3 regions of the Pseudomonas sp. A39 genome follow, and region 2 is predicted to be linked to each of the others. Evidence: predicted binding sites of a transcription regulator. Region 2 holds the regulator's gene; each other region holds the start of a gene.

The links. Region 2 encodes sigma-54, which starts transcription at its own class of promoters, with help from an activator protein. Its sites were predicted from a motif close to ANTGGCATNNANNTTGCTNT; they were not measured.
Region 1: a site for sigma-54 is predicted at 2,855-2,874, ahead of AC3ZU9_RS20880 (circularly permuted type 2 ATP-grasp protein). Genes of this name have one in related genera too.
Region 3: a site for sigma-54 is predicted at 4,033-4,052, ahead of AC3ZU9_RS03550 (flagellar hook-length control protein FliK). Genes of this name have one in related genera too.

What each region holds. Positions count from the first base shown of each region.
Region 1 is NZ_JBYVMD010000029.1:58,968-66,850, reverse strand. Features, by position in the region: gene AC3ZU9_RS20890 (transglutaminase family protein) at 1-461, opposite strand, end outside; gene AC3ZU9_RS20885 (alpha-E domain-containing protein) at 458-1,408, opposite strand; gene AC3ZU9_RS20880 (circularly permuted type 2 ATP-grasp protein) at 1,413-2,822, opposite strand; gene AC3ZU9_RS20875 (ribonuclease E inhibitor RraB) at 3,239-3,580, opposite strand; gene AC3ZU9_RS20870 (hypothetical protein) at 3,794-4,030, opposite strand; gene AC3ZU9_RS20865 (START domain-containing protein) at 4,134-4,739, opposite strand; gene AC3ZU9_RS20860 (YkgJ family cysteine cluster protein) at 4,793-5,047, opposite strand; gene AC3ZU9_RS20855 (translation initiation factor 2) at 5,210-5,695, opposite strand; gene AC3ZU9_RS20850 (aminotransferase-like domain-containing protein) at 5,800-7,239, opposite strand; gene AC3ZU9_RS20845 (OmpA family protein) at 7,449-7,883, opposite strand, start outside.
Region 2 is NZ_JBYVMD010000038.1:12,498-20,380, forward strand. Features, by position in the region: gene AC3ZU9_RS24035 (ATP-binding cassette domain-containing protein) at 1-350, opposite strand, end outside; gene AC3ZU9_RS24040 (KpsF/GutQ family sugar-phosphate isomerase) at 673-1,647, shown strand; gene AC3ZU9_RS24045 (KdsC family phosphatase) at 1,648-2,172, shown strand; gene lptC (LPS export ABC transporter periplasmic protein LptC) at 2,181-2,753, shown strand; gene lptA (lipopolysaccharide transport periplasmic protein LptA) at 2,740-3,273, shown strand; gene lptB (LPS export ABC transporter ATP-binding protein) at 3,273-3,998, shown strand; gene AC3ZU9_RS24065 (RNA polymerase factor sigma-54) at 4,184-5,677, shown strand; gene hpf (ribosome hibernation-promoting factor, HPF/YfiA family) at 5,840-6,145, shown strand; gene ptsN (PTS IIA-like nitrogen regulatory protein PtsN) at 6,156-6,620, shown strand; gene rapZ (RNase adapter RapZ) at 6,623-7,480, shown strand; gene AC3ZU9_RS24085 (HPr family phosphocarrier protein) at 7,497-7,769, shown strand; gene AC3ZU9_RS24090 (ZIP family metal transporter) at 7,806-7,883, opposite strand, start outside.
Region 3 is NZ_JBYVMD010000003.1:146,142-154,024, forward strand. Features, by position in the region: gene fliO (flagellar biosynthetic protein FliO) at 1-417, opposite strand, end outside; gene fliN (flagellar motor switch protein FliN) at 419-886, opposite strand; gene fliM (flagellar motor switch protein FliM) at 943-1,911, opposite strand; gene fliL (flagellar basal body-associated protein FliL) at 1,921-2,421, opposite strand; gene AC3ZU9_RS03550 (flagellar hook-length control protein FliK) at 2,643-3,983, opposite strand; gene AC3ZU9_RS03555 (Hpt domain-containing protein) at 4,390-4,743, opposite strand; gene AC3ZU9_RS03560 (ATP-binding SpoIIE family protein phosphatase) at 4,774-6,492, opposite strand; gene AC3ZU9_RS03565 (STAS domain-containing protein) at 6,489-6,794, opposite strand; gene fliJ (flagellar export protein FliJ) at 7,057-7,506, opposite strand; gene fliI (flagellar protein export ATPase FliI) at 7,510-7,883, opposite strand, start outside.

The DNA of each region.
Region 1 (7,883 bases), on a different contig from region 2:
AAGGCCTGGGCGGCGCAGGTGTCGACTTCGGTCGCGCCCGGCGTGTAGACCATCGCTTGGTTAAGTGCATGCATCAGGTCGATCAACGCCGTGCGATCGCGACGTTGATGGCAATGCTGGTCGGCAAAGCCGCGCAGCGCTTCATCGGGCTCGGTCAGGCGGGTGCAGCGCAAGAACGGGAAGGCCGATTGGCTCTCGTGTTCGGCCTCGCGCAGTTCGTCGATGTCCACTTGGCCACGCGCACCGATGATGATGGCGTCGTGGGGTTCATCCAGGGTCAGCACATGCAGGATGTTGCCGAACGGGTCCACCTGGGCACGCACCGGACGCGGGAGGTCGAGTTGCCAACTGAGCACATGCTGGCGCTCGCTGTCATGGGGCGTCAGGCGCAGGTACTGGATGCTGGCGCGCACTTGGTCTTCGTAGTGGTAGGTGGTTTCGTGGCTGATGGAGAGTCTCATGCGGCCTCCAGGTAAGAACTGTAGATGGCGTCGCCCAATTGGCGGACCAAGGGGATAAAGTCGGTCAGCCAGGCGTGCAGGCCTTCCTCAAGGATTTCATCAATGGCGGTAAAGCGCAGGCGCGCATCCATCTCGGCGGCCAGGCGCTGGGCCGGGCGGCCGTTGATGCCGGGCAGGCTGGCCAGGATCTGGTCAATCTCTTCGCTGCAGGCACGCAGTGAGCGCGGCACATCGGCGCGCAGCAGCAGCAACTCAGCGACTTGCCGGGCGCCGGGTGCATCGCGATAAATCTCAGTGTAGGCCTCGAACGACGACAAGGCCCGCAGCAAGGCACTCCATTGATAGTAGGCATGCGCAGTGCCATCGGTGACGGCTTCGGCCTGGTCACCGGCCATTTCATAGCGTGCGTCCAGCAAGCGCAGCGTGTTGTCGGCGCGTTCGATAAACGTGCCGAGGCGAATAAAGCGGAAAGCATCGTTGCGCATGATGGTGCCGTAGGTAGCGCCCCGGAACAGATGGGAACGCTCCTTGACCCACTCACAGAACCGACTCATGCCATAACGGCTCAGGCCCTGCTGGGCGATATCACGAATATCCAACCAGGTAGCGTTGATGTTTTCCCACATGTCGGCGGTAATTCGCCCACGCACCGCATGGGCGCTGGCCCGCGCGGCGCCGAGACAACTGTAGATACTGGCCGGGTTGGCCGCATCCAGAGCAAAGAAGTGCAGCAGGCGTTCAGCGTGCAATTCACCGTGACGTGCGTGGTAATCCTCCAGGGTGCCGGTGATCAACAGCGGCATGGCCAGTTCATGCAGGCCATCACCGCGCCCATCCTGGGGCATCAGCGACAGCGAATAGCTGACGTCGAGCATGCGCGCGAGGTTCTCCGCGCGTTCAAGGTAGCGCGACATCCAGTACAAATCCGAGGCAGTTCTACTCAACATGGCATCAGTCCTCGACCACCCACGTGTCTTTGGTGCCGCCACCCTGGGACGAGTTGACCACCAGCGAGCCTTCGCGCAATGCAACGCGGGTCAAGCCGCCGGGGACCACACGGGTTTCCTTGCCGGACAACACGAACGGGCGCAGGTCGATATGGCGGGGCGCAATGCCATTTTCGACAAACGTCGGGCAGGTGGATAAACACAGGGTCGGCTGGGCGATATAGGCGTGGGGCTTGGCCTTGATACGGGCACGGAAGGCTTCGATTTCCGCTGCGGTGGACGCCGGGCCCACCAGCATGCCGTAGCCGCCGGAGCCTTGGGTTTCCTTCACGACCAGGTCGGGCAGGTTGGCCAATACGTGGGAAAGTTCGTCGGGCTTACGGCACTGGAAGGTCGGAACATTCTTCAGGATCGGTTCTTCATCCAGGTAAAAACGGATCATCTCGGTGACGAAGGGGTACACCGACTTGTCATCCGCCACCCCGGTGCCGATGGCATTGGCCAGCACCACATTGCCGGAGCGGTAGGCCGCGAGCAGGCCGGGCACGCCGAGCATGGAGTCCGGGTTGAAGGCCAAGGGGTCGAGAAAGGCGTCATCAAGGCGACGGTAGATCACGTCCACGGCCTTGGGGCCATCGGTGGTACGCATGAAGACGCGGTCATCGCGCACGAACAGGTCGGCGCCTTCCACCAGTTCCACGCCCATTTCACGGGCCAGAAAGGCATGTTCAAAGAACGCGCTGTTGAAGCGACCCGGGGTCAATACCACCACGCTGGGGTTGTCCAGGGGGCTGGAGCTTTTCAGGGTATCCAGCAACAGGTTGGGGTAGTGATCGATGGGCGCGATGCGTTGGGCGGCGAACAGTTCAGGGAACAGGCGCATCATCATCTTGCGGTCTTCGAGCATGTAGCTGACGCCGCTCGGTGTACGCAGGTTGTCTTCCAGCACGTAGTACGTGCCGTCGCCATCGCGTACGAGGTCAACCCCGGAGATGTGGGAATACAGGTCGCGGTGCAGGTCCAGGCCTTGCATGGCCAGTTGGTATTGCTCGTTGGCCAGGACCTGTTCGGCGGGGATGATCCCGGCCTTGATGATGCGTTGTTCGTGATACAGGTCGGCGAGAAACATATTGAGCGCCTTGACCCGCTGGATGCAGCCGCGCTCGACAATCCGCCATTCGCTGGCGGGGATGCTGCGTGGGATGGTGTCAAAGGGGATCAGGCGCTCGGTGCCCTGCTCGTCCCCGTAGAGCGTGAAGGTGATCCCGGCGCGGTGGAACAGCAAATCGGCTTCGCGCCGGCGTTGCGCCAGCAGTTCAGCAGGCGTGTCGGCCAACCAGCGGGCGAACTCGCGGTAATGAGGCCGGACCTGCCCTGCCCCATCGTACATCTCATCGTAATAAGTGCGGATCATGCCGAACTCCTTGTCACCCGGACGCGAGAACCATCGCAAGGCCCGTGCCAGCGGCATAAACACTTAAAAATCAGTGAGTTAAATAAACATAAAAATCTGACCGCACCGTCCTGGTGCGCAGAATGCCCGGTGCACAGCCCCACGCTTCATCGCAATGCGGGCTTTGACTATCAACAGCATAGCCAGAGTTGATTTCACTGCCCGGCCAAGCCTGCGGATAATCACAACCATCTGCTGAACAGGATGCGTCCTACAGGTTCAGCCCACCGCTCTTCCCTTTAGGCCACCCTCTCTGGGTGGCTTTTTTTTGGTGCAGAAAAGTGGGCTACAAGTTCCGAGTAGTTTTCCTACAGCACAAACAAAATCGGCCGACCCAAAGGTCAGCCGATACGCTGTGGTTCTCATACTGCTAACTGCTACATGGGTAACCCACGCACCTCCTGCTTCACGCCCCATCCCTCGATGATCCCACCCAGCGGCTCGACCACCGCCTCAAAGTCTTGCTCGAAGTCTCCTATGCCGTCGTAGGTAGCGAACATGATTTTGCTCAGTTCCAGGTACCAGGCGCCATCGTCGCGCGCACTGACCTGGGCATTCAGGGATTCCCCGCGAAACTCACCCGCAGCCCTGCGCGCCCGTTCCTCATCCGGGAAAATGGCGTAGAACTCGATGGGGTGAAAACGCGAAAAGTCGAAGCCGCCCTCTTTCATGCGGCGCAGAACGTTGGTGCTGATGTCTTCTTGATAGGCTGTGCTCATGAAAAGTGCTCCTCAAATTGATGGATAGACTTTCCGTGCTTCCCGAAGCCCACGCCGTACTGGCGTGGGGACTACGGCAATAACATCACCGCTGGAAAACAAGCATGTAGCTGACAAGACCAGACCTTAGCGATTCATTCGCTGATCTCATTTGCAGAGTAGCGCGAAGCTATCACCTCCACCAGAGGCCCTTTAAGGGTGGACAGGGAATATTCAGGCGGCAGGAGAGATGTCGAGGATCTGGATACTGTTCTGGTCTTTGAGGATCTTGACCGTAGGCTCGGGCTTGCGGCCCTCCAGGTCGTTGAGGTCCAGTTCGGCGGCGACGGGCACCAGTTTGTTGCGAATCATGTGTGCCGCATCTTCGAGGCTGGGCTTCTGGTCACAGGTGAACTGTTCAACGGACTGCACGCCGTGATCATCAACAAAGGTAATCTGCCACTTTTGCATCGGTGCCTCCTCGATAAAACCCGTGTGTGGGCTTACCTCTATCTGGACCTTGGGGGCTTGGCAAACGTTCCACCCAAGGTCGGAGACACCCGATCAACTGCGCTTATTTTTCGGCGTGTTCTTTCAAGGCTTTCAAGGTGTTGAACGGCGCGTCCACCACAAACTTGTTGGCCAACCACGAAGGCACGCTGCCACCTGGTTCGGTGTGCACCTGGTAAGTGACTTCGGTCTGGTTGTCGCCCTTTGGCACCAGTTTCCAGAAACCTTCTACTTGAGCAACCCGTACGAAGCCTTTTTCTTCTGGCTGATAGGTCGGGACCTCCAGCAAAGTTCGGGTCACGCTGCCGTCAGCGCCCTTCGAGGTGGTGATTTTGAGAATCGAGTCACGATTAGTGACGGGGAACGGGGCATTGAACTGGGTGTAGGTGTAGCTGACGTCACCCTCGTGTTTAAGCAGTTTTTGCAATTTGCATTCGTGAATCCATTTGCAGGCACCCACTACGTCTTCCTGCAGCGCAACAATCTTGGCAACCGGCGCCTTAATCGTGGTCACACCGCGATACGCCTTGTACTTGGAGCCGGCCACTTCGCTCAGGGACACCTTGATACCGTCTTCATCCTTGGCGACTTGCCAATCCTCAGCCTGGGCAGTGGCAGCAAACAACACCGTAAAACCGCACAGCACAGCCATTCGTTTCAGCGAACCCATTGTTGTATTCCTTATTGTCGAAGTTCCGAAAAAAGTTCCGATAGTAAAGCCCATCAAGCCGCCGTCATCTGCTCCCACCAGCCGATCAAGCGAATCGCATCGGCCTGGTCGGTGCCGCAGACCTCGATATCCGCCTTGAAATCGCTGCACACCGCCGGTCGCTCCGGTTGCCCGAACAGCAGGCATAGCTGTTCGACCGACAGGTGCAGGCAGCGTTCGCCGGCCGGCTTGCCTTGTGGCATGCCCGGTAATGGCGAACTGATAGAGGGGGCGATGCAGCAAGCGCCACAGCCTTCACGGCAATTCATGACCAGCAGGTCCTCGACGACTCAATGTGGATGGCAGGGCTAGAGTACGCCCTAAAACAGCCGTTTTAAAATGGTCTAACAGGGGTTTTTCGCAGAAAACAAACGTGACTGACCAGTCTGCGACAGATGGTCGGAGGGACACGTCACGTCTGTGGGAAAAGTTTACTGCTTGAATTCGAAATCCAGCGCTGCACCTTCCACATCGCGCCGCTCTTCGTTGCGCAATTGCAGCCTCATCTCATTGCTGAGCAGGCGGCCGTTGATCTGGAATGCACTGTTGTCGGTGGGCTTCTCGCCGAACATCGGCGGCAGCAGGGGCACGCTCTTGGGCTTGGGCATGGTGCCGATGGGCTGCAAGTGCCTGACCATGTCCGAAGGCAGTGACAGGTCCAACTGTGCAGGGGGCAATTGCGTCTGGGCCACTTCACGGGAGGCCTTGGATTTGCTCGCAGCACGTTTTTTGGCAGTGGCCGCGTTCTTCTTCACAGCGGGCGCTTTTTTGGCCGGCGCCGGTTTTTTCGCAGGGGTCTTCTGTTCAGAGCTGGCAGCAGGCTTGGTTTCGCTCACAGGGGCCGCCGCCAACGCTGTGCTGACGTTGCACAGGCTTAACAGGCCAATTACCAGAACAGCGCGAAAAATCTGAGTCATATTGCCTACAGCATTAACGGCAGAGGGCCATATGCTCGCTTGTTGTGCACGGCATGACAAGCGTGGTGATCAGCCCACTGCCGGAGTTGTCCCTTTTTTGCGCCTCAGAGGCCGGCTGCAGTTTCCTGGCATAGCTGGCTGGCCAGCATCCCCAGGGTCATCAGCGCCCGCTCTGCCTCGCGGTTCCACGGCGTACCGCAGTTAAGGCGAATGCAGTGGTTGAACTGTTCTGTGTTGCTGAAAATCAACCCTGGCGCAATGCTGATGCCCTGTTGCAGGGCACGCACGTGCAGTTCCTGGGTATTGACCCGTCCGGGCAAACTGACCCACAGGATAAAACCGCCGGTCGGGCGAGTCATCTGCGTGCCTTCGGGGAAATACTGCTGCACCGCCAGCTGGAACGCGCTGAGGTTCTTGCGGTATTCCTGACGGATGTAGCGCAGGTGCCGGTCGTAGCCGCCATTCTCAAGGTAAGCGGCAACGCCCATCTGCGTGACACTGCACGCGGAGTGGGTGCTGAACATCTGCAGGCGCTGGATTTCCTGCTGGTACTTGCCGGCGATCATCCAGCCGATGCGCACGCCGGGAGACAATGTCTTGGAAAAACTCGAGCAATAGATCACCCGGTCCAGGCGGTCATAGGCTTTCAGGGCCTTGGTGCGGCCGAGCTCGAACATCAGTTCGCCGTAGATATCATCCTCGACAATCTGGATATCGAAATCCGAGGCCAGGCGCAGTAACTGTTTTTGCCGTTCTTCGGGCATGGTGCCGCCGAGCGGGTTGCTCAGGCGCGTGGTCAATACCAGCGCCTTGATCGACCATTGGTTCGCCGCCAGTTGCAGGGCTTCCAGGCTCATGCCGGTGGACGGGTCGCTGGGAATCTCGATGACTTTGAGGCCCAGCAGATCAGCCAGCTGCAGCAGACCGTAATACGTCGGCGACTCAGCGGCAATCAGGTCGCCCGGGCGCGTCAACACCCGCAGTGACATCTGTAAGGCATCGACGCAACCGTGGGTGATCACCACTTCGGAAGGATCCACCACCACACCCGCATCGCGCATGCGGATCGCCACCTGACGGCGCAGCGGTTCGAAACCGGGGCTGAACATATAGCTGAAGGCCCGAGGGCTCTGAAAGCGCGTGACCTTGGCCAACTGCTGGTGCAATGCCCGTACCGGCAGGTAATCCACGCTCGGCACCGCGGCGCCCAACGGGAACACCCCTTCGCGGCGGGATTCGCCCAACACTTGCTGAATGATGCTGCTGCGGGTGACCAACCCCGGCCGCTCGACCCGCGCGATGTCCGGCGTGGGGGCCGTGAGCGCGGGTGTCTGATGCACGTAATAACCGGACTGCGGACGTGCCCGGATCAGCCCCTGGTCTTCCAGGTTGGCGTAGGCCTGCAACACCGTGGCGTGGCTCACGTTGAGCTGGGAGCTCATCTTGCGCACCGAAGGCACGCGCTCCCCCGGTTGATAGACACCGCGCCGGATATCCTCAGCCAGTTGCTGGGCGATACGTTGGTAAAGCAACAGATTGGTCATGACGCAGCACTCGATTTCACGGGTATTTTATTTTTGTGTGAAACATACCGGCACAGTTTAGAAGTGTACGGGGACAGTTGCCACAATAGTCGAGCGCGGGCGGGAGTGACAGTAAAAACTGTAGGGCGGGTGACTGGGATTTCAGGCGCACATAAAAAATGTGGGAGGGGGTTTTGCCCCCTCCCACATTTTTGATCTGCGCCAGGCTTCTAGCGGGCGGCGCCCAACTGGCCTTTGGCGTCGGAAAACACAATTTCCACCCGACGGTTCTGCGCCCTGCCCCGCTCGGAGGCATTCGCTTCGACCGGGTACTGGTCGCCATAACCCTCGACCTGGATGCGTTTTTCGTCGATTCCCAGGTCTACCAGTACATCGGCCACCGACTGCGCGCGGTCGCGGGACAGTTTGAGGTTTTCCCGCTCACCGCCGGTGTTGTCGGCATACCCCTCGATGCGCACCACACGCTTGGGGTTCAGTTGCAGGAACTGTACGATTTTCAGCACAGTGCGGTTGGCCGAGTTTTTCAGCTCCGCCTCACCGGTGTCGAACAGCACGTCACCCAGGGTCATCACCAGGCCGCGATCGGTCTGGGTGGTGGCCAGGCTGGCGATCTGTTCTTCAAGCCACTTACCTTGCTGCTGCAC
Region 2 (7,883 bases):
GACAGTTGGGTATGCACACGCAGCGGAAACGCCACGTTCTCGAACACATCAAGGTCGGTAAACAGCGCACCGCTCTGGAACAGCACACCCATGTGCTTACGCGCGTCGAACAGATCGCTGCGCGACAGCGTCGGCAGGTTCTGGCCGTTTACCCACACTTCGCCGGCACTGGGCCGCAATTGCATGCCCATCAGGCGCAACAGGGTGGTCTTGCCACTACCGGAAGGCCCCATGATGCCCGTGACCTTGCCGCGCGGAATGCGGATATCGACGTTATTGAAGATGCTGCGCGTCCCGCGCTTGAAGGTCAGTCCCTTCAGCTCGACCGCGTAGGCGTTATCGGCACTCATCTAAACTCCTTGGGATGCAGCCTCTCACTCAGACACCACGCTTGCGACAAACGTTTGCATCAGCCGCACAATAGTTGCGCAATCGATGGCCACATGGGCAGAGCGGACCGAACTGGCGGCGAACTATATCACTGCTGGTACAGGGCGCCCAAGGCCGGAACAGTGCTTGTTCAGATCCAGGACAGGGAAAAAACGTTGCCAGCTATGTTACTAAGGAGGGAATCCCAAGCGCACCGCGAACAAACCCTGACGAACTTGCGTGAGGGAATTGATCATTACCGTTATAATCGCCGACTTTTCGTCAGGCTATACGATTTCAGACATGAGCCAATCCAGCGACCTTATTCAATCCGCACAACGCACAATCCGCCTCGAGCTTGAAGCCGTAGAAGGCTTGCTGGCGCATATCGACGCAGATTTCGTACGCGCCTGCGAGATGATTCTGGCCAGCAAGGGCCGCGTTGTCGTGGTCGGCATGGGCAAGTCAGGCCACGTTGGCAACAAGATCGCCGCCACCCTGGCCAGCACCGGGACCACCGCGTTTTTCGTGCACCCCGCCGAAGCCAGTCACGGCGACATGGGCATGATCACCAAGGATGACATCATCCTGGCGCTGTCCAACTCCGGCAGCACCAACGAAATCGTGACCCTGTTGCCGCTGATCAAGCGCCTGGGCATCCAGATGATCAGCATCACCGGCAACCCGGAATCGACGCTGGCCAAGGCCGCCGAAGTCAACCTCAACGTTCACGTGGACCACGAAGCCTGCCCGCTGAACCTGGCGCCGACTTCGTCCACCACCGCCGCCCTGGTGATGGGTGATGCCCTGGCCGTGGCACTGCTGGAGGCGCGTGGATTTACCGCCGAGGACTTTGCGTTTTCGCACCCGGGGGGCGCCCTGGGCCGCCGCCTGCTGCTGAAAGTGGAAAACGTCATGCACTCGGGTGATGAGTTGCCCCATGTCCAGCGCGGTACCCTGCTGAAGGACGCGCTGATGGAAATGACTCGCAAGGGCTTGGGCATGACGGTGATCCTGGAAGCCGATGGCCGCCTGGCAGGGGTGTTCACCGACGGTGACTTGCGCCGCACCCTGGACCGCACCATCGATATCCACACCGCCAGCATCGACGCAGTGATGACACCTCACGGCAAGACCGCGCGCCCCGAAATGCTGGCAGCCGAGGCCTTGAAAATCATGGAAGACCACAAGATCGGCGCACTGGTGGTGGTCGATGGCGACGACCGCCCGATTGGCGCCCTGAACATGCACGACTTGCTGCGTGCGGGAGTGATGTAAATGACCAGCGACCTGTTGCAACGCGGTAAAAACATCAAGCTGGCGATTTTCGACGTTGACGGCGTGCTGACCGATGGCCGCTTGTACTTCCTCGAAGACGGCAGTGAATTCAAGACTTTTAACACCCTCGACGGCCAGGGCATCAAGATGCTGATGGCGTCGGGCGTGCAAACGGCGATTATCAGCGGCAGAAAAACCCCCGTTGTGGAACGTCGCGCACAAAACCTGGGGATTCCTCACCTGTATCAGGGCCGCGAGGATAAACTGGTGGTTCTGGACGAGCTTCTTGGCCAACTCAACCTAAGCTATGAGCAGGTCGCCTACTTGGGCGATGACTTGCCCGACTTGCCGGTGATCCGCCGAGTGGGCCTGGGCATGGCGGTCGCCAACGCGGCAGCCTTTGTTCGCGAGCACGCCCATGGCATCACTACCGCCCGTGGCGGTGAAGGCGCCGCACGCGAGTTCTGCGAGCTGATCCTGCGAGCCCAGGGTAGCCTTGAAGCGGCCCACGCCGCCTACTTATAGAGCGTTTTATGCTGAGCAAAAAGATTCGCAACTTCCTGTTATTCGGGGTCATCGCCGCACTGTTCCTGGCGGTGGGCTACTGGAATATCAGCCCGGAGCGCTTTCTCGACCAGCCTGCCGCGCAGGTTGACGAAGGCGCTATCGACTATTACGCCACCAATGCCAAGAGCGTGCAGTTCCTGCCCGACGGCAAAGTGCAGTACGAGATGACCTCGGACAAGGTCGAACATGTCAAGGCCAGCGAAGTCACCCTGCTGACCAACCCCGACATGAACATTTACCGCGGTACCGAGTTCCCATGGCACGTCACCAGCAAACGTGGCGAGGTCAACCCGGACGGTACCGAGGTGGAGCTGATCGACTCGGTGCGCGTTGCGCGCACTGACGATAAAAAACGTGAGACCGTGATTACCAGCAGTCGCATGACCGTATTCCCGCAGAAGCAATATGCGCAGACCGAGCAAGACGTTAGAATCGACGGCGCTGGCGGTGTATCGACTGGCAAGGGAATGAAAGCGTATTTGAAAGAAAGCAGGATACACCTGCTATCGAACGTAAGAGGACAGTATGAGGCTCGTTAAAACTCTCCCTATTTTGCTCGGTCTGGGCGCAGCACTGGGAAGCGTGAGCGCCTGGGCTCTGCCGAACGATAGCCAGCAACCGATCCACATCTCGGCTGACGATGCGCAGTTGGATGATAAACAAGGCGTCGCCACCTATACCGGCGGCGTGATCATCACCCAAGGTTCGATGAAGATCACCGGCAATACCGTGACCCTGACTCGCACCCCGGCTGGCGACATTGATGTGGTGACCTCGGTCGGCAACCTGGCTTACTTCGAACAGAAGCAGTCCGCTGCCGATACCGGTCCGATGAAGGGCTACGGCAAGACCATCCAGTATCACGCCCAGCAGAACCGCATCGTACTGATCGACCAGGCGAAAGTACTCAGCCCGGACGGCAACTCCACGGAAGGTGAAAAGATCACCTATGACACCGTGAAACAGATCGCTAACGCCGGTCGCGCCAATGGCAACAAGGTCACTGCACCTCGTCCACGGATCGACATGGTCATCCAGCCGAAGAAGAAGGCCGAGTAATGGCAACCCTGAAAGCCCAGCATCTGGCCAAGGCCTATAAAAGCCGTCAGGTCGTGCGCGACGTCAGCCTGTCGATCGACAGCGGCCAGATCGTCGGCTTGCTCGGCCCTAACGGCGCCGGTAAGACCACCTGCTTCTACATGATCGTCGGCCTGGTCCAGGCGGATCAGGGCCGCGTGCTGATCGACGACCTGGACGTGAGCCACCAGCCGATGCACGGCCGCGCCCGCGCCGGTATCGGCTATCTCCCGCAGGAAGCGTCGATCTTCCGCAAACTGTCGGTCGCCGATAACATCATGGCCATCCTCGAGACCCGCAAGGAGCTCGACCGTGACGGCCGTCGCAAGGAGCTGGAAAGCCTGCTGCAGGAGTTCCACATCAACCATATCCGCGACAACCTCGGCATGAGCCTGTCCGGCGGTGAGCGTCGCCGTGTGGAAATCGCCCGCGCCCTGGCCACTGCGCCCAAGTTCATCCTACTGGACGAACCGTTTGCGGGCGTCGACCCGATCTCGGTGGGCGACATCAAGCAGATCATCCATCACCTCAAGGCCAAGGGCATTGGCGTGCTGATCACCGACCACAACGTCCGTGAGACCCTCGATATCTGCGAAACAGCGTATATCGTCAACGATGGCCAGCTGATCGCCGAAGGTGATTCCGCCACCATCCTGGCCAACGAGCTGGTCAAGGAAGTGTATCTGGGTCACGAGTTCCGCCTGTAAACACCGTGGTGTCACGGCTGTTCGCCAAGGTGCGCGGGAGTCAATGAAAACCTCCGGATTTTTATTGTTACCGCGCTCTAGGCAAAGCCCCCGACATCAGGCATATAATTTGCTTATGTTTGGCGCTCACGCGCCCTGTCGTGGATGGCGCATTGCGCCGGCGAATAAGGTGTTAAGCCCCTGCCATGAAACCATCGCTAGTCCTGAGAATGGGCCAGCAGCTGACGATGACACCGCAGCTGCAACAGGCCATCCGCCTGCTCCAATTGTCGACCCTGGACCTGCAACAGGAAATCCAGGAGGCCCTGGAGTCCAATCCGATGCTCGAACGCCAGGAGGAAGGCGACGACTTCGATAATGCAGACCCGCTGGCCGATAATATCGAGCAAAAACCCAATCCCGACGTGCAGGAACCCTCCTACCAGGAAACCGCCCCTACGGTGGATAACCTTGAGGAAGGCGAATGGAACGAACGCATTCCCAACGAGCTTCCGGTCGACACGGCCTGGGAAGACGTCTACCAGACCAGCGCCAGCAGCCTGCCCAGCAATGACGATGATGAGTGGGACTTCACCACCCGCACCTCCGTTGGCGAGAGCCTGCAGAGCCACCTGCTGTGGCAACTGAACCTTGCGCCGATGTCGGACACCGATCGCTTGATCGCCGTGACCCTGATCGACTGCATCAACAATCAGGGTTACCTGGACGAGACGCTCGAAGAAATTCTTGAAGCCTTCGATCCGGAGCTGGATATCGAGCTGGACGAGATCGAAGCCGTCCTGCACCGCATCCAACAGTTCGAGCCCGCCGGCATCGGCGCACGCACCCTCAGCGAATGCCTGTTGCTGCAATTGCGCCAGTTACCGGCCAAGACCCCCTGGCTCGCCGAAGCCCAGCGCCTGGTGACCGATTACATCGACCTGCTGGGCAGCCGCGACTACAGCCAGTTGATGCGCCGCATGAAGCTCAAGGAAGACGACCTGCGCCAGGTCATCGAGCTGGTACAGAGCCTCAACCCGCGTCCTGGCTCACAAATCGAATCGAGCGAAGCCGAATACGTGGTTCCCGATGTGATCGTGCGCAAGGACAACGAGCGCTGGCTGGTAGAGCTGAACCAGGAATCGGTGCCGCGCCTGCGGGTGAACCCGCAATACGCCGGCTTCGTACGTCGCGCCGATACCAGTGCCGACAACACCTTCATGCGCAACCAGTTGCAGGAAGCGCGCTGGTTCATCAAGAGCCTGCAAAGCCGAAACGAAACCCTGATGAAAGTCGCCACCCAGATCGTCGAGCATCAGCGCGGCTTCCTGGAGTACGGCGACGAAGCGATGAAACCGCTGGTGCTGCATGACATCGCCGAAGCGGTCGGCATGCATGAATCAACGATTTCCCGGGTGACCACGCAAAAATTCATGCATACCCCTCGGGGTATTTATGAACTGAAATACTTTTTCTCCAGCCACGTCAGCACCTCCGAAGGCGGTGAATGCTCGTCCACGGCGATCCGCGCGATCATCAAAAAACTGGTTGCTGCTGAAAATCAGAAAAAGCCATTGAGTGACAGTAAGATCGCTGGTTTACTGGAGGCACAAGGCATTCAGGTCGCCCGTCGAACCGTCGCCAAGTACCGCGAATCCCTCGGGATCGCGCCTTCCAGCGAGCGTAAGCGTTTGATGTGACGGACGGGCCACAGCGTTCCGGGATGCGTTTTAAAACTCGCCGAGCGGCGATCAGCCTGTTTTTAACGCAGCGTGATCGACGCGCAGGCAGTTTTAAAATGCAGACCAGTGGCGGGTATTCCTACCCGTCGCGTTATGCACTGGCAACGAAGGAGAAGCTGTATGCAAGTCAACATCAGTGGACACCAACTGGAAGTTACCAAGCCCCTGCGTGAGTACACCGAAAGCAAGTTGAACAAGCTTGCGGGGCATTTTGACAAGATCACCAACGTGCAGGTCATCATGGAGGTCGACAAGCTCAAGCAGAAAATCGAGGCCACCCTGCATGTTCCGAATGCCAAGCTCGTCGCCAATGCGGAACATGAAGACATGTACGCGGCGATCGACTCGCTCTACGACAAGCTGGACCGCCAACTCATAAAGCATAAGGAAAAGAATCTGCACCTGATGCAAGGTACAGGTCGTTAACTCTCCCCCCATGATCCGACTTGAAACCATCCTGACCCCCGGCCGTTCCCTCGTGAACGTGCCGGGCGGCAGTAAAAAACGCGCCCTCGAACAAATTGCCAACCTGATCGGCCGTGAAGTGCCCGAACTGGATACGCAAGCTGTGTATGAGGCACTGATTGCCCGTGAAAAACTTGGCTCGACCGGTTTTGGCAACGGCATCGCCATTCCCCACTGCCGCCTCAAAGGCTGCGAGACTCCTGTCAGCGCCCTGCTGCACCTGGACGCCCCTATCGATTTCGACGCCATCGACGGTGCCCCGGTCGACCTGCTGTTCGTTCTGCTGGTCCCGGAAGCTGCCACCGATGCGCACCTGGAACTGCTCCGGCAGATCGCCAGCATGCTCGACCGCAAGGACGTACGCGACAAACTGCGCAGCGCCAGCAGCAATGAGGCGCTGTACCAGGTTGTCCTGGATGAACAGAACGGGCAGTAACCATGCGCTTGATCATCGTCAGCGGCCGCTCCGGCTCGGGTAAAAGTACCGCCCTCAATGTTCTTGAGGACAACGGTTTCTATTGCATCGACAACCTGCCCGCCGGCCTGCTGCCGGAATTGGCAGAACGCGCGTTGATCCACACCGAACTGGCTCAACCCCTGGTCGCCGTTTCGATTGATGCCCGCAACCTGCCCAGCCACCTGGAGCGATTCCCGCAATTGCTCGAGGAAGTGCGGGCCAAGCACATTCATTGCGATGTGCTGTACCTGGATGCCGACGAAGAGACACTGCTCAAGCGGTTCTCCGAAACCCGCCGGCGTCACCCCCTCAGCAGCCCTCATCGCTCGCTGGCAGAAGCCATCGAAGATGAAACCAAGCTGCTGGGACCGATCATTGACCTCGCCGACCTCAAGATCAACACGACCAGCCTTAACCTGTACCAGCTGCGCGATGCCATCAAGCTGCGCCTGCTGAACCAACCGGAGCCAGGCACGGCGTTTCTGGTGGAGTCGTTTGGTTTCAAGCGCGGCATGCCGGTCGACGCCGACTTGGTATTCGATGTGCGATGCCTGCCCAACCCTTATTGGAAGCCGGAACTGCGTGATCAGTCCGGACTGGATCAGCCCGTCGCCGATTACCTGGCTGCACAACCGGATGTGGAGGAGATGTTCCAGGACATTTCCAGCTACTTGCTCAAATGGTTACCCCGATTTGCTGCCAGCAATCGGGCCTATGTCACCATTGCCATCGGCTGCACCGGCGGTCACCACCGCTCCGTCTATCTGACCGAGCGCCTGGGCCAGGTGCTGCAAAAAACCCTCAAGAACGTCCAGGTCCGCCACCGCGACCTCAGCTGAAAGGAACACCTGCGCGATGCCCGCTCTGGAAATTGAAATCATCAACAAGCTGGGCTTGCACGCCCGGGCGTCAGCCAAGTTCGTCGGCGTTGCCGGACAGTTTCCTTGCCAGATCCGCGCCGGACGCACGCCAGAGTCCATGGTCGATGGCAAAAGCATCATGGCCATGATGATGCTGGCCGCCGGCAAAGGCACCAAGATTCACTTGAAGACAGAAGGTGAGCAAGAGCAGGAAGCGATGGACGCCCTGGTGGCGCTGATCAATAACTACTTCGATGAGGGTGAGTAAACTCACCCTTTGAAGCGGGATGAAGTCGCAACGACCTCACCCCAGCGCCGTGTCCATCACCATCATCAAACAAAAACCGATGCATAAACCCAGGCTGGCGAGCTTTTCGTGACC
Region 3 (7,883 bases), on a different contig from region 2:
CTTGCCCAGCAACTCCATCAGGCGCTGGGCGAATTCTGGCGTGGCGGGCTTGGACGAGTCCACGTTCACCGGAGTCTTGAGCACGTGCAAGGGGGTGATGCGGCCGGGGGTGATGCCCAGCAGGATCTGTTCCTCACCCACTTGCACCAGCACCAGCCGATCACGCGGGCCGAGGGCGCGCGAGCCGATCAGCTCGATGACCTGGGCGTTGCCCGGGCCGACGCTCTGCACTCGACGCAGCAACCAGGCCAGCACGAAGATCAAGCCGACCACCAGCAACAGCCCGAGCACCAGCTGGGTCAATTGCCCGCCCAGGCCAGTGCCTACCGGCGCAGCGGCCGCGGCCTGAGCCACCGGTTCGGCCGCCCAGGCGTCCAATGGCAGCGCGACTAACAGTCCCACCATCAGCCGTTTCATATCAGCGCAGCTTCTTGATGCGTTCGCTCGGGCTGATCACGTCCGTCAGGCGGATGCCGAACTTTTCGTTGACCACCACCACCTCGCCATGGGCGATCAGGGTGCCGTTGACCAGCACATCCAGCGGCTCGCCGGCCAGGCGGTCAAGCTCGATCACCGACCCCTGGTTGAGTTGCAGCAGGTTGCGGATGTTGATGTCAGTGCTGCCCACTTCCATGGAGATCGACACCGGGATGTCGAGAATCACATCCAGGTTCGGGCCATCAAGGGTCACTGGGTCATTGTTCTTCGGCACGCTGCCGAATTCTTCCATCGGCAGGCGCTTGCCGGCCGGTGCAGTGGCGGCATCAGCGGCCAGCAGTGCATCGATATCGTCCTGGCCAACATCGCCGGTTTCTTCCAATGCCGCTGCCCATTCGTCAGCCAGGGCCTGGTCTTCGGCGGAAGTGATTTCTTGTTCGGTAGCCATTACATGTCCTCGGCGGAGCAAACATTCATAAATAGGGGTGCATCAACAGCGGTGGCTCAGCGACGGGTGATCGACTCCACCACCTGCAGTGCCAGGTTGCCCTTGTGGGAACCCAGCTTGACCTTGAACGACGGCACGCCATTGGCGCGCATGATCATTTCTTCCGGCAATTCGACCGGGATGATGTCCCCCGGCTGCATGTGCAAAATATCGCGCAAGCGCAACTGGCGACGGGCCACCGTGGCGCTCAGCGGCACGTCGACGTCCAACAGGTCTTCGCGCAGGGCCTTGACCCAGCGTTCGTCCTGGTCGTCGAGGTCGGACTGGAAACCGGCATCGAGCATCTCGCGCACCGGCTCGATCATCGAGTACGGCATGGTCACGTGCAGGTCGCCGCCACCGCCATCGAGTTCGATGTGGAAGGTGGACACCACAATGGCTTCGCTGGGGCCGACGATGTTGGCCATGGCCGGGTTCACTTCCGAGTTGATGTACTCGAAATTGACTTCCATGATTGCCTGCCAGGCTTCCTTCAAATCGATGAAGGCTTGCTCCAGCACCATGCGCACTACCCGCAACTCGGTGGGGGTGAATTCACGGCCTTCGATCTTGGCGTGACGGCCGTCACCGCCGAAGAAGTTGTCCACCAGCTTGAACACCAGCTTGGCGTCGAGGATGAACAGCGCGGTACCGCGCAGCGGCTTGATCTTGACCAGGTTGAGACTGGTAGGCACGTACAGCGAGTGCACGTATTCACCGAATTTCATCACCTGCACGCCACCCACCGCCACGTCCGCAGAACGGCGCAGCATGTTGAACATGCTGATACGGGTGTAGCGGGCAAAACGCTCGTTGATCATTTCCAGGGTCGGCATGCGTCCACGGACGATGCGATCCTGGCTGGTCAGGTCATAACTTTTGACACTGCCGGGTTCGGCAGCCATTTCGGTCTGTACCAGACCATCGTCGACGCCATGCAACAGTGCGTCGATTTCATCCTGGGACAGCAGGTCCTGCACGGCCATGTCGTGATCCTACTGCAATACGAAGTTAGTGAAGAGCGCCTGCTCGATCACGACTTTGCCGAGCTCTTTCTGGGCCACTTCCTGCACGCTGGCAGTGACCTTCTGGCGCAGCATTTCCTGGCCCACCGGGGTGGCGAGTGTGTCGAAGCTTTGGCCGGAGAACAGCATCACCAGGTTGTTGCGGATCACCGGCATATGCACCTTGAGGGCATCCAGGTCCGACTGGTTGCGCGCCAGCAAGGTGATGCTCACCTGCAGGTAGCGTTGACGACCGTTCTGATTGAAGTTGGCGACAAAGGCCGGGAGCATCGGCTCGAAGATTGCCGGTTGCTTGACGTTGCTGGCGGTTTCGGCAGCGGGGGCCGGTTTGCTGGCGCTGCTGTGCATGATGTACCAGGTGCCACCCACCGAAGCGCCGATGGCCAGGAGCAGGCCCAGGACTATCAACAGGATAAGCTTGAGCTTACCTTTGCCTGCGGGTGCTTTTGCTGCGTCGTCGCTCTTCGCCATGCCAATAATCCGTCACTATTCGGGGATTCATAGATCTACGGAAAGGCAAGAGCAAGTGTTATGCCAGAGTTGTCTGAAGTGGGGGACGTAAGGACGCGGCAAGTCAAATTGTGGGAGGGGGCTTGCCCCCGATAGCGGTGTATCAGTCACCCATGTTTCAGCTGACAACCCCTCATCGGGAGCAAGCCCCCTCCCACATTTCATCCGGCGCAAAAATCAGATCAGGCGTAGTAGTCGACGGCGCTGGAGCCGATCACCGTCGACGTTACCGGCGCTACCGCTTCAGCCACATCAACAGGGCTAACGCTGTCGCCGTTATCGCCACCCCGACCGCCGCTGCTGCTCACGCCACGGGTCTGGGCCTGTTGTTGCTGCTGCTCCTGGCCACGGGACTGGTCGGAGACATTGACGTCCACCTGCCCCATGCCCTGCTGGGCAAACATCTCCCGCAGACGGCCGGACTGGCTTTCCAGCGCTTCACGCACCACCGGGTGGGCGCTCATGAAATTGACTTGGGCCTGCTGGTCGGCGGTCATGTTGACTTTGATATCCAGGCGACCAAGCTCAGCGGGTTGCAACTGGATCTCCGCCGACTTGAGGTTGGCGCTGGACAGGTACATCACACGGTTGACGATTTCATCGGTCCAACCGCTCTGGTGCATGGCCAACGGCGCATTGGTCACCGGCGGCAAAGCGTTCGCCGTTTTCGGCGTGGCCGCTTGCGTCAACGCCGCCAGACGGTTGGCGAAGTCATCGACACGGGTGTCGCTGCTGGCGTTCTTCAAATCTTTAAGGCCATCTTCGATCAGCCCGCTGAACGCCTTGTCGCCGCCCTGGTCGGTGCTGTCCTTGGTCGCTTGCTGGTCGACCATATTGGCCAGGCCAGCGGCAAAGTTCTGCGCGGCGGTCGGCTGATCCTGGGTCGGTGCCGGTGCGGCCTTCGCCGAGGCCTGGCTGCTGGCCGACACATGCCCGCCCTGCTCCATCGCCAGGCGCACGGCCGGCATGGCGTCCAAGGGGTCGGCCTCCGGATCGAAGGCCGGCTTGGCCGCCTCGGTCGCGGCGACCGGCGCTGCAACCACCGGCTGAGTGTTGTCATCCTTGGCTGTGGTGACGGGCGCCGGGGTCTCAACCGGCACCGGCACGGCCACCGGGGTGACGGTGGCAATCAATGCCGGGTCGACCACCGGGTCAACCGGAGGCTGCTGCACCAAGGTCGGATCGGCCGGCGCGTCGTCATCTTTGCTGGCGCTGTCGTCGGTCTTGGCCGGCGGGCTGGCAGGCAAGGTATTGCCGCTATCGGCAACCGCTGGTGTGCTGGCGGCAGGCTTGTCATTGCCTGATGCCGGCTTGGCGCTGGCGTCGGAAGGCTTGTCCCGCGTGGGTTTGGGCGAGTTGTCGTCGGCTTTGGCTGCGGGTTTGGCGCCTTGGCTGGCGAACACTTGAGCGAAGCCAGGGCCCTTGTCCCGTGGGTCCGCAGCCACCGCCGGTTGATTGGCGGCGGGCGCTTGAGGCTTGGCCGCGGGGGCAGCCTGCAGGAGGGAATTCGGGGCGACTGGCATAGGTAAAGGTCTCCACTGCATGGGGATCGGGGATGCAGTATCTAGAGGTAGAGCAAGAGTTGGGCCAGGTTTTGATTTTACGGTGTACCTATCCGTTGTGTGGGTAACGGATGAAAGGGGTCCGCCCCAACACTCGGCACCTCGCCTGGGCTCGGTGTGCCCCAGATCACGATCATAAGCAGGCTGATATCTACCTGATGGATGGAGATCAAACGGTGGGAGGGGGCTTATTGCAGTGTGTCAGCTAACACCTCTGCAACTGCCCCACTGCTATCGGGAGCAAGCCCCCTCCCACATTTAACCGAGATCGACAGTAAGAACCCGGCAGGACGACGGGTTAGCCACTGTAAGCGCGGCCCCCCTAAGTGGCCGTTACCGCAGCAACGGATATGTACACAACCTCAACTCAAATCTGAAAGCGCTGCCGCTCCGTCTCATACAACGGCTTCACCAACGCAAACTCCCGATCAATCTGGTCCACCAACTCCCCCAAATCACTAATCCCAGCCCCAGCCCCAACCGACTCAACCTCCAGCCGCTGGCACAACTGCGCCAACCGCACCGCGCCAAGGTTCCCACTGCTCCCCTTGAAACTATGTGCAATCCGCCCCAACGCCTTGGCATCATCCCTGGCCTTACGCAACGCTTCGACGCGTTTCTGGGAGTCATCAAGAAAGGTATCGAGCAACTTGGGATACTCACCCTCCATGACTTCCTGCAAACCCGACAACACATCAGGGTCCAGATGTAGATCAACCACTTGCTCGCTCCTTGATCAAGAATCGACGGATTATGCCAGAGCCTCCCAGGAAAACTCCACGCAGACACTGCGCCCGCCATCGGACCAGCGTACAGCGCTGCTCAACTGACGCACCAGGCTCAAGCCCCGGCCAGACAGACGGTCGATATCCAGCGGCCGCGCCAGCACCTGTTCCACGTCGAAACCAAGCCCGCTGTCTTCGACACGCAGGGTCATCGTGCCGCCCGTCTCGGTCGGCACCACCTGCACATGCACGCGTATATGGCCGCTATCAAGCTGCGCCAGGCGGTCATTGCGCTGGCGGTAATACTCGGCAAACCCGTCGGCATCGCGCTTGAGCCGCGAATCCAGGCCCAGTACGCCATGCTCCAGGGCATTGGAGTACAACTCGGCCATCACGCTGTAGAGCGCCCCGCTCTGCTCGCGCAGGCCGTGGATCTCCAGCAGCAGTTGCAGCAGGTACGGTAATGGGTTGTAACGCTTTAAGGTCTCGGCGCGGAATTCAAAACTCACCGACCAATCCAGCGGGCACGACTGCCCGCTGTCGGCATACAACGGCCCGCTGGCACGCAGTGGCGGCCCGGCTTGCAGGGTGATTTCCACCATGCTCACGTCATCCCGCGCCTCACCTCGAAACGCCGCCAGGGCCTGTTCGATCGCTTCAAATAAACGATCAGGCTCGCGATTGGCGGCGAACACCTGCTGCAAGCGTTCGGCGCCGAACAGTTGGTCATTGGCGTCGGCGGTATCCAGTACCCCATCGGACAACAGGAACACCCGGTCGCCCAGGGCCATGGGCCAGACTTCGGTGCGGTCATCAAAGGTTTCGGCCGACAGCACCCCCAACGGCAGATGCCGCGACGCCAGCGGCGTACGCTTGCCGGTCGCGACTTCATGCACATACCCGTCAGGCATGCCGCCGTTCCACACCTCCACCACCCGCCGCTGCGTGCTCAGGCACAACAGGGTGGCGCAGCAGAACATGTCCACCGGCAGGATGCGCTTGAGCTTGGCGTTCATCTCGCGCAGGGTCTGCGCCAGGCCGTAGCCCTTGGCGGTCATGCCATAGAACACCTCCGCCAGGGGCATGGCGCCCACCGCCGCCGGCAAGCCGTGGCCGGTGAAGTCGCCGAGCAGCACGTGCATATCGCCGGACGGCGTGTAGGCGGCCAGCAGCAGGTCGCCGTTGAACAGCGCGTAGGGCGACTGCAGGTAGCGGATATTCGGCGCGGCATTGATACAGCCGGAATGAGCGACCTTATCGAACACCGCCTTGGCCACCCGCTGCTCATGCAGAAGGTAGTCGTGATGCTTGGCGATCAGGTCGCGCTGCTGCAAGACCGTGGCCTGCAGGCGGCGCAAACGGTCCATGGCGTTGATCTTCGCTGCCAGGATCAGCGGGTTGTAAGGCTTGGGCAGGAAGTCATCACCCCCCGCATCCAGGCACTGCGCCAGCGCCTCGCTCTGGCGCAGTGACGTGAGGAAAATGATCGGCACCAGCGCCTCCCCCGCCAACTGCTTGATCTGCCGCGCAGCTTCAAAGCCGTCCATCACCGGCATCAGCGCATCCATCAACACCAGTTGTGGCCGTTCGCGGATGAACACCTCGACCGCTTGCGCACCGTTGGTGGCGGTGAGCACCTGGTGGCCCTGGCGCCGGATAATGGTCGACAGCAACAGCAAATCGGCGGCGCTGTCTTCAGCGATCAATACACTCAGCGCTTGCGCAACCGGGGCCAGGACGCTCAAGTGAGGTCGAACAATTTGTCGAAGTTGGAAATGGCGAGGATCTTGCGCACGTCGGAGTTGCTGTTGACGACCTGAACCTCGGCCTCATCGCCGCCGGCATGGTCACGTAACAGCAGGAGCATGCCCAGCGCAGAGCTGTCCATATACGTGGTCTCCTTCAAGTCCACCACGTAGATCTCGGGCACCTTGTAAAACCGCTCGTAGGCGTCACGAAAGGCTTGATGGCTACCGAAATCGAACCGCCCTTTGACTGAAATCGTCAACTTCTTCCCATCCAGGGATACATCTGACTCGACTGACATGCGACTGCTTCCTTGTCATTGGCAATGACACAAGGTTTAGCAGGTGAACCGGCTATGGGCAACACAACACATCAAATGTGTATGGGCTATGCACTATTTGTAGTGAGCGGGCTTGCCCCGCGCTGGGGGGCGAAGCCTCCCCCAAAAAGGCCATTGGGTTATTCAGGTAAAACGCGGTGTCAGGTTTTAGGGCCGCTTCGCAGCCCAGCGCGGGGCAAGCCCGCTCACTACACGCGTGTGTCATCGCAGGTAAGCCCGCGCCTTAATACTGTTCTTGCCGTGGAAGGCGCTGAGAGAGTTCGTCGAGCAGCTTTTGCTCGCGTTTGTCTTCAAGTGCCCGCGCTTCATCGATATAGCGCTGCACCAGCTTGCGCAGGCCTTCGACCCGGGCAAACGCCGCTTGCCAGCTCTCGCGCGCTTTATCGAGGTTGTTCTGGTGCCACGCCAGGCTCTGGCGTTGCTGGCCGACGGCCGTTTCCAACTGGTTGAGAAAGCCCTGGTAACCCATCAACCACTGGCCCGATACGCCTTTGGCGCCGCGTTCGATCCATTGTTGCTGGTATTCACCGCGAAAACGCTCCAGATCGCCGAGTTTACTTTCCGCCAGGCGCACCTGGCCCTGGAAATAACCCAGGCGCTGAACGGCGGTTTTCTCGGCCTTTTCGGCCATGTCCACCACCGGAGCCAGGCGTGCGGCGCGGCTGTTGGCCATGGCTTAGCCGCCCGGCGCGGGGGCGAAGATCGACTGCAGGTGCGCTTCGCTTTCGCCCATGCTGATCTTGTCGTTGAGGCCTTGGCGCAAGTAGGTCACCAGCTGCGGTTGCAGGGCGATGGCCAGGTCGGTGTCGCGATCACCGCCGGCCACGTAAGCGCCGACACTGATCAAGTCGCGGCTTTGTTGGTAGCGCGACCACAGTTGCTTGAAGTGTTGCGCGCGGGCCATGTGTTCCGGGGTGACCACCGCCGGCATCACCCGGCTGATGGACGCTTCGATATCGATGGCCGGGTAGTGCCCTTCTTCGGCCAGACGCCGCGACAACACAATGTGGCCGTCGAGCACGCCCCGCGCCGAGTCGGCAATCGGGTCCT